Regions from separate parts of the Virgibacillus proomii genome, predicted to be linked through region 2. Evidence: riboswitches for the same ligand, from Rfam matches in the RefSeq annotation. Region 2 holds a riboswitch; each other region holds the start of a gene.
The links. Region 2 has a riboswitch for S-adenosylmethionine ahead of BN1066_RS06220 (O-acetylhomoserine aminocarboxypropyltransferase/cysteine synthase family protein). Riboswitches for the same ligand answer to the same signal wherever they lie in the genome.
Positions count from the first base shown of each region.

Region 1: another riboswitch for S-adenosylmethionine. It lies ahead of BN1066_RS12470 (LLM class flavin-dependent oxidoreductase); the one in region 2 lies ahead of BN1066_RS06220 (O-acetylhomoserine aminocarboxypropyltransferase/cysteine synthase family protein).
Region 3: another riboswitch for S-adenosylmethionine. It lies ahead of BN1066_RS08930 (YezD family protein); the one in region 2 lies ahead of BN1066_RS06220 (O-acetylhomoserine aminocarboxypropyltransferase/cysteine synthase family protein).

Region 1 is NZ_FUFN01000010.1:1,016,101-1,020,944, forward strand. It holds gene BN1066_RS12460 (proline dehydrogenase family protein) at 14-937, shown strand; gene BN1066_RS12465 (ornithine cyclodeaminase family protein) at 970-1,944, shown strand; SAM riboswitch class I at 2,605-2,709, shown strand; gene BN1066_RS12470 (LLM class flavin-dependent oxidoreductase) at 2,959-4,323, shown strand.
Region 2 is NZ_FUFN01000009.1:764,577-769,420, forward strand. It holds gene BN1066_RS06210 (PTS transporter subunit EIIC) at 1-439, opposite strand, end outside; gene rarD (EamA family transporter RarD) at 1,262-2,188, shown strand; SAM riboswitch class I at 2,237-2,362, shown strand; gene BN1066_RS06220 (O-acetylhomoserine aminocarboxypropyltransferase/cysteine synthase family protein) at 2,580-4,328, shown strand.
Region 3 is NZ_FUFN01000010.1:185,643-190,486, forward strand. It holds gene BN1066_RS08920 (hypothetical protein) at 1-187, opposite strand, end outside; gene BN1066_RS08925 (ABC transporter ATP-binding protein) at 180-974, opposite strand; SAM riboswitch class I at 1,498-1,602, shown strand; gene BN1066_RS08930 (YezD family protein) at 1,785-1,955, shown strand; gene BN1066_RS08935 (PLP-dependent transferase) at 2,169-3,296, shown strand; partial or broken gene BN1066_RS08940 (bifunctional homocysteine S-methyltransferase/methylenetetrahydrofolate reductase) at 3,293-4,844, shown strand, end outside.

The DNA of each region.
Region 1 (4,844 bases), on a different contig from region 2:
AGGGAAGATAAATATGGAACAATTAATGCGAAATTTCTTTTTGTTTTTATCAAACAATAAAGCGTTAACAAAAGCAGCCAAAAAATATGGATTCCGATTTGGAGCATCTCGCTTTGTAGCAGGTGTAAATATTCATGAAGCTGCCAAAAAAATAAAGGAATTGAATGAAAAGGGCTTTGTTATAACGGTTGATCATTTAGGCGAATTTATCGATAATGAAACGGAAGCTAGACAGTCAGCACAGGAATGTATCCGTGCTATTCAGGTCATTGCTCATCAACAATTAAATGCAGAGTTGTCGTTAAAGCTAACATCATTAGGAATGGATATTTCTTACGAGCTTGTTATGGAAAACATGCGCAATATAATGCAGACGGCGAAAGAACATCAAGTGATTGTAACGCTGGATATGGAAGATTATGGGCGGTTGGAGCAGACGTTAGATATTTTTACTACTTTAAAACAGGAATTCGATAATGTCGGTACGGTTTTACAAGCTTATTTATATCGAGTAGAAAAAGATTTAGAGGCATTGAATAAATATAAACCGTATTTGCGTTTAGTTAAAGGAGCATACAAAGAATCCGAGGAGGTTGCTTTTCCTAATAAAGCCGATGTCGATAAAAATTACAAAAAAATAATCAAACAAAACTTATTGTATGGTAATTATACGGCAATAGCAACACATGATGATGAAATAATCGAATATACAAAGGAACTAGAACAAACCTATCATCTATCACGGGATCAATTCGAATTTCAAATGCTTTATGGGATTCGGAATGACCTGCAGGACAGATTATTAAAAGAAGGCTACAAAGTTAGAATCTACCTGCCTTATGGTGAAGATTGGTTTGGCTATAATATGCGACGTTTAGCAGAGCGTCCTGCCAATGTTATGTTTGTTTTAAGAGGAGTTTTAAAAAAATCAAAATGAATGACTTTTGAATGCCAGAAAAGGAGCGTTCCATGTTAATTATTTCAAAAACGGAAATTCAAGCTCACTATTCGATAAGTGATGCGATAAAAGATATAAAACTAGGATTAGATGCAAAAAAGTCTGGAAAGATAGTAAACCCCCATCGTACGGTGATTAGTCTACCGAAATATCAAGCCTCCAGCTTGTATATGCCAAGTGCAGATCTATCATCAGATATTGCATCGATAAAAGTCGTGAGCATTTTCCCCGAAAACCCTAAACAAGGTAAAAAAACGACGCAGGGCGTCCTTTTACTGACAGATGCTGCAACCGGTGAGCATATTTGTATGATGGATGCTTCTTATTTAACGCGTTTACGCACAGGGGCATTAAGTGCGATTGCTACAGACAAACTCGCACGTGCTAATGCCAAAATACTAGGTATAATTGGTACTGGGGCAATGGCTTTTGAACAAGTGATGGGTGTACTTGCTGTACGAGAACTTGAAAAAATAGTTTTATATAATCGGACATTGGAAAAAGCTGTACGCTTTAAAACAAATCTTTTAGCTTCGGGAGTAGATATACCTGTTAGAGTCGTTAATCGCTCGAAAGAAATAGTGCAAGTAGCTGATATTATAATATGCAGTACACGATCGCATGAACCTGTATTTGCTGGAAAGGATCTTCAACCAGGAACGCATATAAATGGGATTGGTTCATTTTTACCTTCGATGAGAGAGGTTGATCTTGTAACTATTAAACGTGCTACTCAGATTGTTGTTGATGATCTTTCTAGTGCAAAAGAAGAAGCAGGAGAATTAATTTACGCTGAAAAGCAAAGCGATTTTAACTTTTGGGATATAGTAGGGGAACTAATGGATTATGAATTATTATCTCGTTCTTCTGATGATGAAATTACCTTTTTTAAATCGGTGGGGTCCGCATATTTTGATTTAGTCGTCGCTACAGGCATTTATAAAAAGGCAATTTTATTAAGTTGTGGTCAAATAGTTGAAATATAATTCACAAAAATATGACTTGACAGATTATTTTGTTTTAAGTATTATTAGTTGTAATATTCTATAACAGCAAAAAATGAAAATCTATTTTTGCGTTTTAGTAATAAAAAATATCTGGTACAGAGAAATGCGGCACTCGATTTTAATTGGTGATCCGCATAAAAATTAAAGAAAGAATTAAACGGATACACTTCCTAAATCGAACTTCTAGCTCCAATGTGACAAATCAAGAAGGATAGGTTTTTTAATTTTGAAACATTTACGTTTCAATTATCCTTTATACGGGCTGTCATTTTAATTGTATATTTTATTTTGTCATTTTGTCATATAGGAAAAAACAAAAAGTAATCCTAATAAAGAGGTTCGGTGACTTATTCCTAAACTCTGACATTATCGTACAGGATCGATATAAAACAATTATTTTAAGTTTTTAACTTATTTTCAACTTCCACATAATTGTCTCTAACTCAGCTGTATATCAGTATATAAACATATTCTGCAGAAAAGAGGTTCGTTTTTAGATTAAAATTAATTCAAAGTTAAGTTTATTGTTAACAGTATATTATATAGATGGTAATTAGTTTTGATATAATAATGATAGCTCAATAGGATGGAATCATCAAAATGGAGTATTACCCGAAAATGTTATTTATAAATAATTTTATCTTATCTCGAGTCGGGGGAGGAACCTGGTCCTGTGATCCCGCAGCAACCGTTACTTGTAACAAGGTGCTAATTCCAGCAAGCTTTTTGCTTGAAAGATGAGAAGTGTTGTATGGTTATGTATGCCTCTTCCTCATCGGAAGGGGCATTTTTAGTTAGAAGCCAACTCAATGCCAAAAAATTTTTATGTCTAATTTTTAATCCGACGAAGTGGTTGCTTGAATAGATCCTAGTATTAACGAGACGGTTTAACCAAATAGTACTATAAAACCAACTAAAACGATGTGGATAATTTAATTTAAGTTAATGAAGGGTGCTCCCTTGGAAAATATCAATTATGGAGGAGATTAAAAGATGACAAAGCAAATTCATTTAAATGGGTTTATTCAAAACTCACCATCACCGCATTCTATTGGGCTATGGAAACATGACAAAGATTTAGGAAGGAAACATAATACTTTATCGTACTGGACAGAAGTAGCGAAAATATTAGAAAAAGGAAAATTTGATGCTCTATTTATTGCCGATGTATTAGGTACGTATAGCACGTATGAAAATAGCCATCGTGCAGCAACAACGCATGCAGTTCAGCTTCCGGCACATGATCCGCTTGTACCCATTTCCGCTATGGCCGCTGTGACGAAGCACTTAGGATTTGCTGCGACTATTTCTACTACTTATGCACAGCCTTATTCATTAGCAAGGCAGCTTTCTACATTGGATCACTTAACCAATGGAAGGATTGCTTGGAATGTCGTGACCTCATATTTGGAAAGTGAAGCAAAAAACCTTGGGCTTAAAGACCGCTTACCAAAAGAGCTTCGGTATCAACGAGCAGATGAATTTTTGGAAGTGGTGTATAAGCTCTGGGAGCATAGTTGGGAGGAACATTCCGTTGTTTATGACAAGAACAATGATCAATTTGCTGATCCGAATAAAGTGCATCTGATTAATCACAAGGGTAGATATTTCAATGTTCCTGGTCCGCATTTAGTAGAGCCATCTCCGCAACGAACTCCGGTTATTTTTCAAGCTGGTGCCTCACCAAAAGGAAGGGATTTTGCTGCTACGCATGCGGAAGCAGTATTTACGAAAAACCATTCCTTAAAAGCTGTAAAAGAATACACCATTGATTTACGAGCGCGAGCAAAAAAGAAAGGTAGAAATCCAAAAAATATAAAGATTTTTTTAATGATACTTCCAATTGTTGGTCGAACGGAAGAAGAAGCGTACCGAAAGTATCAGCAATTAACAGAACACGTCAGTTATGAGGGAACTGCAGCTTTATTGTCGGGACATACAGGAATAGATTTCGCCCAATATGACCCTGATCAATATATTGAAAATATGGAAACAGATGCTGTACAAGGTAATTTAGATATGTACACAAAAGATCCAAATAAGAAATGGACACTAAAAGAGGCGGTAAAAAATCATGGACTTGGTAATGGTACTGTAAAATTTATTGGGACACCTGAACAAATCGCTGATGAAATGCAAGTTTGGGCAACAGAAGGGGATATAGATGGCTTCAATATTGCGCAATTTTACTCCCCTGGAACTTTTTCTGAATTTGTTGATTATGTTGTACCCGTCTTACAAGAACGGGGTATTTTCAGAAGAAACTATGAAGCAGTTACTTTAAGGGAACATTTATTTGGAAAAGGTCACGTAAATATATCGGATGAACATCCTGCCCGTAACGGTTTAACCGTTTAATACGTTCTTCTAATAAGTGAGGAGGGGAGAATGGATGAGTTCTATTACAACCTATATTTGGATTGGTTTTACTGTTTTTCTTTCCGTTATGTTTATTTCTTGGCTTGGTTAGTGCAAAGAAAACAAAGCACACCCGTGATTTTGTGATCGGAAGTGGTCTTGGCCCATATAATTCTTGGAATCTTCCTTTTCGGCAACCTATTTAAGTGCTGCTACTTTTTAGGATATCCGGGATGGTCGTATGATTGGTGATTTATGGCTTTTTTTATGATCATCCCGCATGTAAGGTGCCGTAAGACTCCCACTTCAAAAATCTTGAGTTGATACAAAAGGTCTAAGTGGGAGAAAACGGCACCTAAATGCCCGATTCGTTTAAGGCCTTTAGGTTATACCCTTATGGTACTAACATTCAGTACGAGATGAAAGAAAACTCCTACTGAATGAAGTTTCACTTTATCGTATAAGATAAACTACAGCTTTCGTTAAAGATTTGGCGGCAAGCCAGTTTTTTTAAGTAATCA
Region 2 (4,844 bases):
TGATGATCCCCCCTGCCGCATTAATATTCATTGTTTGAATACCTAATACTTCTATTTGTCCAAATTGAGTCATGATCTCCGGATCTGCCATTTTACCCGTTACGGTTAGCCAAACATGCATTGCAATGATTAAAGTTAAATAACCAGTTGTAGCGGCAAAGACAGATATCCCCTTATCTTTTTTACTCATTCCATAAGCTACACCCATTGCAAATAATAATGGGATATTATCAAACACGGCACTTGCTATTGTACGAATACTAATTAATACTGTGTTTACTACTTCATAGCCTAAAAAGGGAAACCTTTCAATCATATAAGTTTGAACCAATGCTCCACTAATTCCTAAGATCATACCAACTGGTGCCAGTACTCCAATTGGCAGGAGTAAAGTTCGCCCGAATCTTTGGATAGTGTCGCTGATTTTCCTCTTACTCATCCATTTAAACCTCCTCAACCAGCATTTTATATTTTATTTTATCAGCAAAACCAAAGATAAAAAGCGCTTTCATATCCTTTTAACTTACATAGGTAAACAAAAATGACCTAGATCACTTTTGTTATTATTAATGATTCAGTTATTTTCCTAACATTTCTTAAAGGCAACCATTATCTTCAGATTCATATATTTTATACACGCTTAACATAAAAAACGGCCTCAGCCCTATAAATAGAGCCAAAACCGCTTACAACTATGTTATTAAGATCCACTTCTTTTTGGCAGGGCTTTTTCTCTTTGTTAAACATCTAAGAAGCCATAAAACTCGTTGTCCGGTGTGTCGCTGACGTAGCTTTCCTTGACCTTGAAAAATGGAAATGTGTTGCTGACGTAGCTTTGCTTTGCAGTTTGAAAGGTTAATATGGATGCGGCTAAGCTTGCCAGCAATTCTGCTGAATCATTCCATCATAAATCACATTTGTTCCCATTTTTATTGTCATCTCCCATAATATCTGCTTTTAGAATATGAAAAATATTCTACTCATTTGTTTTAGAGGAACGACTATTTTCAAAAGCACATTCATCCATTTGATTGGAAATGTTTTTCTGATACATAGTGTTAGTCCCTTTTCTTTAGTATTCCTTCACGATGTTACCTTTTTTAATAGTATTCAAATCTTTTAAACATCAATGCTTGATTATTTAATGAGACAACTCTAAAATAAATATAATTAGCCGAGCATAGGAAAGCTAGACTTTTGCTTACATACAATGGAAGAAGAAATCATATCCATACTTCTATCCAAAGAAAGAAGGAGAAAAATGAATGATGTTTCTCAGATTAGATCAGGTAGTTTATATACAATAGGGGCATACGTTCTATGGGGGTTTCTACCAATCTATTGGAAATTCCTTGATCATGTTTCACCTGGAGAAACGTTAGCTCATCGCAGTATCTGGTCATTTATTTTCATGTTTATCATCGTTTTAGTTACCCGAAACTGGCAAGAATTTATAGATGAATGGAAGGCTTTGCTTCATGATAAACGGAAATTAATAGGCATTTCATTGGCAACTATTGTCATTAGCCTAAATTGGCTAACCTTTATTTGGGCAGTAAATAGTAATCATGTTGTACAAGCAAGTTTAGGTTACTATATTAATCCATTAATCAGTATTTTATTAGGAATCATTGTTCTAAAAGAAGCTTTTACCATGAGACAAACCGTATCGTTTATTCTTGCAACTATTGGAGTTCTGTATTTAACATTTAGTTATGGCACGTTTCCTTGGGTTTCTTTACTGCTTGCAACTACCTTTGGACTGTATGGATTATTGAAAAAAAAGCTAGATATAAAAGCAATGATTGGACTAACCATAGAGACGATGCTTATTGTACCAATCGCTATTATTTATGTGATTATGATTCCAGACCATGCTTTTCAAATAAACGAATTTTTTTCAAACACTAACTTTTTATTAATGGGAGCTGGAGTAATGACTGCTGTTCCATTATTATTATTTGCTAGTGGAGCAAAACGAATCACTTTAGGAATGATTGGCTTTTTACAATACATTGCTCCTACATTAATGCTGTTAATAGGTGTATTTCTCTATGATGAAGCTTTCACATCAGCCCATTTTATCGCTTTTTTATTTATTTGGGCTGCGTTAATAAACTATATGCTGTCGAGTTTTTATCATCCGTTTAGAAACAAACAGATGTCATCTTCTAAAACTACGAGTTGACATAAAGCCATTATACTCATATAATATTCAGTAATTTAACAATTGTATCTCTTATCAAGAGCGGTGGAGGGAATAGGCCCTGTGAAACCCAGCAACCTGAAAGCAATTCTGCATATTGCTTTTTACGGTGCTAAATCCTACAGATCATCTTGTAAATGATCTGAAAGATAAGAGGAGGAACAGAATGACCCAAACCCTCTTCTTATTAGGAAGAGGTTTTTTTATTTACCTCTTCTTCTCAAGTGAGCAAAAACGAAAGGAGTCGGTTTGCAACGTCCAAACAGAAAACAAGGCAACAGAAGGAACCGATGCTGACTAGGCATAGTCAAAAATTTTTTTCTTAAGAGCTGTTCACTTTTTCTTCATCAAAACTATTAGGGAGGAATAAGTAATGACAAATTTTCAAAAGCATGACAGGGAGACCGTATTACTACATGGAGGGCAAATACCTGACCCTACAACAGGATCAAGAGCTGTACCAATTTATCAAACGACATCTTATGTTTTTAACGATACAACACATGCACAAAACTTATTTGGATTAAAGGAAGCAGGCAATATCTATTCGCGAATTGGCAATCCTACCGTTGCTGCGTTTGAACAACGGGTAGCAGAATTAGAAGATGGAGTTCAGGCTGTTGCAACTTCTTCAGGAATGGCCGCCATTACATTTGCCATTCTTAATGTAGCAAGTGCAGGAGATGAAATTATCACAGATAGTAACCTTTACGGCGGTACTTACAATCTATTTGCGAATACATTGCCGCGTTATGGTATTCATGTAAAATTTGTTGATGGAACGAATCCGAACGAGGTTGAAGCAGCTATTACAAACAAAACAAAAGCTATTTTTGGAGAAACGATTACGAACCCAAGCCTCCAGATATTTGATGTAGAAAAAATAGCTGCGATTGCCCATGCCCATCATATTCCACTAATTATTGATAACACATTTGCACCATATATCACAAAACCCCTAGCTTGGGGTGCAGATATTGTCGTACATTCGGCGACCAAATGGATAGGTGGACATGGTACCACGATTGGAGGTGTCGTCGTCGATGGCGGACGATTTAATTGGAATCATGAAAAATTCCCGGGATTTACAGTTCCAGATGAAAGCTATCATGGTCTAAGGTTTGTCGATGTAGGACCAGCTGCCTTTGCTACAAAATTACGAGTTCAATTGTTACGTGACATAGGTGCCTGTTTGAGCCCTTACAATGCCTTTTTATTATTACAAGGATTGGAAACATTGCATTTACGCTTGCCACAGCATGTCCAAAACGCCCAGAAAGTTGCTGCATATCTGAATAGCCATCCGGCAATTGAGTGGGTATCATATCCAGGTCTGGAAAGTCATCCATCCTATCATTTAGCAAAAAAATATTTCAGTCATGGTGCTGGATCGATTATTACCTTTGGTATCAAGGGAGGGCTAGAAGCAGGTCGTACGTTAATTGACAACATTGAACTATGGTCACATGTCGCTAATGTTGGTGATGCAAAATCATTAATCATTCACCCGGCATCCACCACCCATCAACAGCTGTCAACAGAAGAATTAGCAGTAAGTGGAACAACAGAAGAAATGGTTCGTTTATCTATCGGTTTGGAATCGATAAATGATTTGCTAAAAACATTAGATACTGCCATTGCCAAAGCAACTGGGAATGCTGAAACAATTGGATCTGATGAAGATGATGCCATTGAATGGTTACTCCATTCTCCATTCGCTAGAGAAGATGGGAATGTCCGTAAGAAAACGATTGTAGTATATGGGCTGGGACAGGCAAATAATAGCAGTAAAGAAAAAGTGAAGCAATTGCAACAATTAGGATTTGATCTCGTCGAAGTTGGCAAAACCTTTCATTCAGAAACGCTTCCTCAATATGATGAATTGTCTGCTATTCCAACCATAGTGGATGCAATCTGGTTCATTCAACCTGAGTTACCGGCTACTGTATTGCAACAGTTCATTAATAAAGATGGTAAGATTTTATGGATCGAACATCCAGATGCCAATCTTACTGTGTTAGAGAATGTAAAAGCTGCAGGAATACCGATTATTACTGGGAAGAATCCTTATGAGTTGGCTGTTTCTCTCCGATGTAATCAAAAAAGTCTGGTTACCGTATAATGAATGGTATCTTTTTCAGCATTATTTGCTGGGTTTGAGATTTTGGACGAATAGGATCCAGATTATGGTCTCAAATTAAATCAAATTTCAAAATCAGAGAAAATCAAGCAATAGTAAAGATTCTGTTACCAGTTGAAGTTCTGCTAAACTTGATTTTTCTTAAAAAATCCAATAAAAGTGTATGTTTAGAAAAACTTGGCTAGCAGCAAAGCGCAGACCATAGCCTTAGTTACACGTATACTTAGAACTTAAAAATTTTTAACTACGTTGAATGAACTTCAACGCTAAAAAAAATTTATCCGTTCTAACGTGCGAAGAAACTCGATGTCCATTTTACCCTACTTTTTAAACAGCCTCTAAAAGTCAATATTATTATATTTAAAGGTTTACTTTATTATAAAATTGGAAAAATTATAAGTAACCTTCCCTTTCTTGATCGCCTTACAAATTTGGAGGCGATCTTTATTTTTCACAGATAGAAAGGTTTATAATAGTCAATTTGCGGTAAACTAAGAG
Region 3 (4,844 bases), on a different contig from region 2:
ACGATTTTACAAACTGATTCCCGTCTTTCTTTTTATTGGATACGTCTGAAGCAAAAATAGTTGGTGTTCGACGTCCGTCCATCGTTAGCTTGACTTCAAGTATTTTACGCATCATTGGATAATCAATTCGGAGCATACGAAAAAACGGTTGAAGCAAATCAAGTAATTTTAACCAAAAATTAATCATTGTTATCACCATTTGTCACAATCCGTACAAATTTCTCTGCTGTTTGTTTATGCGCATCAAACCCGGTTAATTGGTTGAAAATACCTTCCAAGGAACCTTGCTTATTCTGCTCTCGTAATTCTTCAAACGTTCCATCTGCGGCAATATCTCCATCTAGAAGGAGTACAATGCGATTACTAATCTTTTCGACAACATCCATAATATGCGAAGAGTAAAAAATCGTTTTCCCATGTGCGACTAGCTGCTCTAAGATGTCTTTTATAATCATCACACTATTGGCATCCAGTCCACTTAATGGTTCATCAAGAAAAATCAAATCTGGGTTATGTAAGAGGCTGGAAATAATTAAAACTTTTTGCCGCATCCCCTTGGAAAACGAAGAAATACGTGTATGTAAAACATCTTCCATGCCAAATTGCTGCATGAGGCTTTCGGCTTTGTTTGCTGCTTCGTTTTGCTCCATGCCGTAAAGCTCACCAATAAATGTTAAATACTCATTTGCTGTCAGATTATCATAAATCTCTGCATTTTCTGGAACATAACCAATTTTACGCTTATATGAATAATCACTTGTTGCAATATCTTCGCCAAAGATTTCTACCGTACCACTATATTCTTCCACTAAACCGAGCATAATTTTAAGGGTGGTACTTTTTCCGGCACCATTAGGTCCAATATATCCAATAATTTGTCCTGGATATACATCGAGATTAATGTTATTTAATACGTTTTTGCTCCCATAACTCATAGATACATTTTTTAATGACAGCACTTTTTCCGTATACATCAAGCTCACCTGCTTCCTGGTAAATTTTTAAATTCAATGTCAACCACCCAGCCTTCAAGTGGTAAGGAATAAAAAAGAAGTGCTTTCCTAACTAAATAATGACAGTTTGTGAAAAAACGAATAGATTGTAGGAGCACTTCATAGGATCATTATACGGCAATAGAGATTATTTATCATCCAATTTTTATAATATGGGAAACAATTTCAAAATAGGAAATCTATTGGGGGTAGATTCAGGAAAATCTGATTTATAACATGATGGAAATGACATGATGAAAAGTTAAATTTCCCAGTGTTAAAATAGGAAGTCCTTTCTAGTTACTAGTAAAATAAGTATCACAAGTTTATCCACATAACAAACATAAGTAGATGATACTATGCTTATTAACATAACTGAAAAGCTTGTAATCGTAAATGTAAAATAACCTCCCAGTTTTTTAACTTGTTTTCGCAAATTTTAAATAAAATATTGACAACGATATATTTTCCGTGTAGAGTATAAACAAATTTAATATACATGTATTTCTTATCCAGAGAGGTGGAGGGACTGGCCCAGTGAAGCCTCGGCAACAGACTTTGTTAAAGTACTGTGCCAATTCCAGCAAGCACAATGCCTGAAAGATAAGAAGAGTGATAAAGACGTTAATCAACCAACCTCTTCTTATTTCTATTAGGAAGAGGTTTTTATATTTTTATTGGATCATTCAATAATAGGTAACTCTTCCTAAATAAAATGGGCAATTGCTTTACGAGTTCCAAATCATTTTGGTGCTTGTACTTTTTACAATGAAAAGAAGGGAAGATGAGAAAATGAGTAAATTAGATGAAGTACAATGGCAATATTTAAAGAAAAGCTTAGATGAAATGGAATACGGATCTGTCGTTATTACCGTCCATGATGGAAGGGTTACGCAAATTGACACAACGGAGAAAAAGCGGTTTACCAATAATAACAATCGTTCATTGCAAAAATGTAAATAATTACTGCCGATTAGACAACTAAAGGCATCTTTCACCTATCAAATTATTAGAGAAGGTGTAGGATGCCTTTTTCTATGTCAGGAAATCGTTATACGTAAGAGAGTATAAATTTTTATTCAAAAACGGATTCGACAGCGAAAAGGTACGCGTGTGGATGAGGCACGCTAGCCCTGTTCAAATTTTTGTTATTTCATAGAAAGGAGAGCTTATATAATGACGGAACGATGTAGGCAAGAAACGTTTGTCACGCAAATTGGAAATCGTAAAGATGAGCCATTTCATGCGGTAAGTACGCCGGTCTATTTCTCTACTGCTTTTCGCCATACGGAAATTAGCTCGAATGAGGGCTATGATTATTCCCGCTGTGGAAGTCCTACTCGTGATGTGCTTGAAGAAGCAGTGGCCCAGCTGGAATACGGAGACAAAGCCTTTGCTACAGCTTCTGGGATGGCAGCAGTACATTTAGTATTTTCCCTGTTTCATAAAAATACGCATTTTATTTCGTCACGAGACATTTACGGAGGAAATTATCGGTTATTTGCAATGCTTCAAGATAAATACGGGTTTGAATTTACCTACTGGGAAGGCGATTGTTACGATACATTAGCTTCAAACATCAAAGAAAATACACAGGCAATTTTTATTGAATCACCCACGAATCCGTTAATGCGAACGGTTGATTTAGTAAAAGTTTCGAACATCGCTAAACAGTATGATCTGCTTTTAATTGTAGATAACACGCTGTATACCCCGTTAATTCAACAACCGATTAAAGAAGGAGCTGATATCGTCATTCATAGTGCAACGAAATACTTAGCTGGGCATAATGATGTGTTAGCAGGATTGGTCATTGCCAAAGGAGAAAAACTTAGTAAACAACTCGCTTTTCTTCATCAGTCGATAGGAACGGTCTTATCACCATATGATTGCTTTAGTCTGATCCGAGGGATAAAAACGTTAGCGTTGAGAATGGAGAAGCAAGAATCGAATGCAAAGCAAATCGTTCCGTATTTGCAACAGCACCCGCTTGTTACGGATGTTTACTATCCCGGTCGAGGCGGGATGGTCAGTTTTGAAATTCTCGATGAAGTTTATGCACCACTGTTTTTAAAGGCTGTACAATTATTTACCTTTGCAGAGAGTCTAGGAGGAGTAGAAAGCTTTATTACGTATCCTGTTACCCAAACACATATGGATATTCCGGAAGAAATTCGCAATGCATATGGTTTGTCTAATCGTTTACTGCGGATTTCAGCAGGTATTGAACACGCAAATGATCTAATTGCAGATTTAAATCAAGCGTTTGATTTAATCGTAAAGGAGGATGTGAAACAAACATGAGCTTATTGCAACAACTACAAGAGCAAATTTTAATTGCAGATGGTGCCATGGGAACGATGCTATATTCGTATGGCATCGATCAAAGTTTTGAACAATTAAATATAACCCATCCAGATCAAGTTCAACAGGTACATGAAGCGTATATTCATGCTGGAGCAACAGTCATTCAAACAAACACATATGGTGCAAATTATATTAAATTGGCACGATACGGCTTAGAAGAGCAAGTTAAAAAGATGAACCAAAAAGCAGTACAAATTGCAAAGCAAGCTCGTCAACAAGGAGTATACATTTTAGGGGGGATTGGCGGTATTCACGGCGTTCAAGCATTAAATGAAACAAAAGAAGAAATTAAACGAAGCTTTCGAGAACAATTATATTGTTTACTTTTAGAGGGAGTAGATGGGCTTATTTTAGAAACCTATTATAATCTCGATGAGTTAACGATGGTGTTAGAAATTGCCAGGGAGGAAACAGAAATTCCTATTATTGCAAATGTGTCCATGCATGTTCCGGGAGTTTTGGAAAATGGAATACCGTTGGCTGAAGCGTTACACCAACTGGAATCTTTAGGTGCGGATGTTGTTGGTGTTAATTGCCGTTTTGGACCATCCCAAATGATTACATCCTTACAATCCGTTCCTTTACCAAAAAAGGCCTTTTTAGCTGCATATCCAAATTCAAGCTTGCCTGCATATCGGGATGGTGTACTTTATTACGAAAATGAACCGGCTTATTTTAAACAGTGTGCCCGACAATTGCGAGAGCAGGGGGTACGTTTAGTAGGTGGTTGTTGTGGAACAACTCCTGATCATATTAAAGCATTAGCTGAAGGATTAAAAGATACGGACCCGATTACAGAAAAAGTGGTAGAAATTCCGAAGCGAGAGAGAGTAGTTGTAAAAAGGAAACGAAGAAAAATCGCTGGCAGAATTAGCAAAAGAACGACATACTATTATCGTTGAATTAGATGCTCCGAAACATTTAGATATGACAGAATATCACCAGGGAATACAAGCGTTAAAAGAAGCTGGAATCGACGCAGTGACACTTGCCGATAATTCGCTTGCAACACCGCGAATATGTAATACAGCTATTGCAACAACTATTAAAGAGCACGGGATTAAACCGTTAGTCCATATAGCTTGCCGAGATCGTAATTTAATTGGTTTACAGTCGCATTTGATGGGATTAGACATTTTAGGAATTCATGAAATTTTAGTTATAACAGGGGACCCAACTAAAATTGGCAGTTTCCCAGGAGCAACTTCTGTTTTTGATGTTAATTCGTTTAAGTTAATTGAATTAATTAAAAAAGGAAATAAAGGCATATCATTTTCCGGGCATTCTCTAAGAGAACATACCTCATTTACAGTAGGGGCAGCTTTTAATCCAAATGTGAATAATATAGAAAAAGCGGTTGCTCGATTGGAGAGAAAAATAGCAAGTGGTGCTGATTTTATCATGACACAGCCCGTTTATAGCAAAGAGAAAATAATTGCTTTGAAACAAGCGACCTCACATATAGAGACACCGATTTTTATTGGA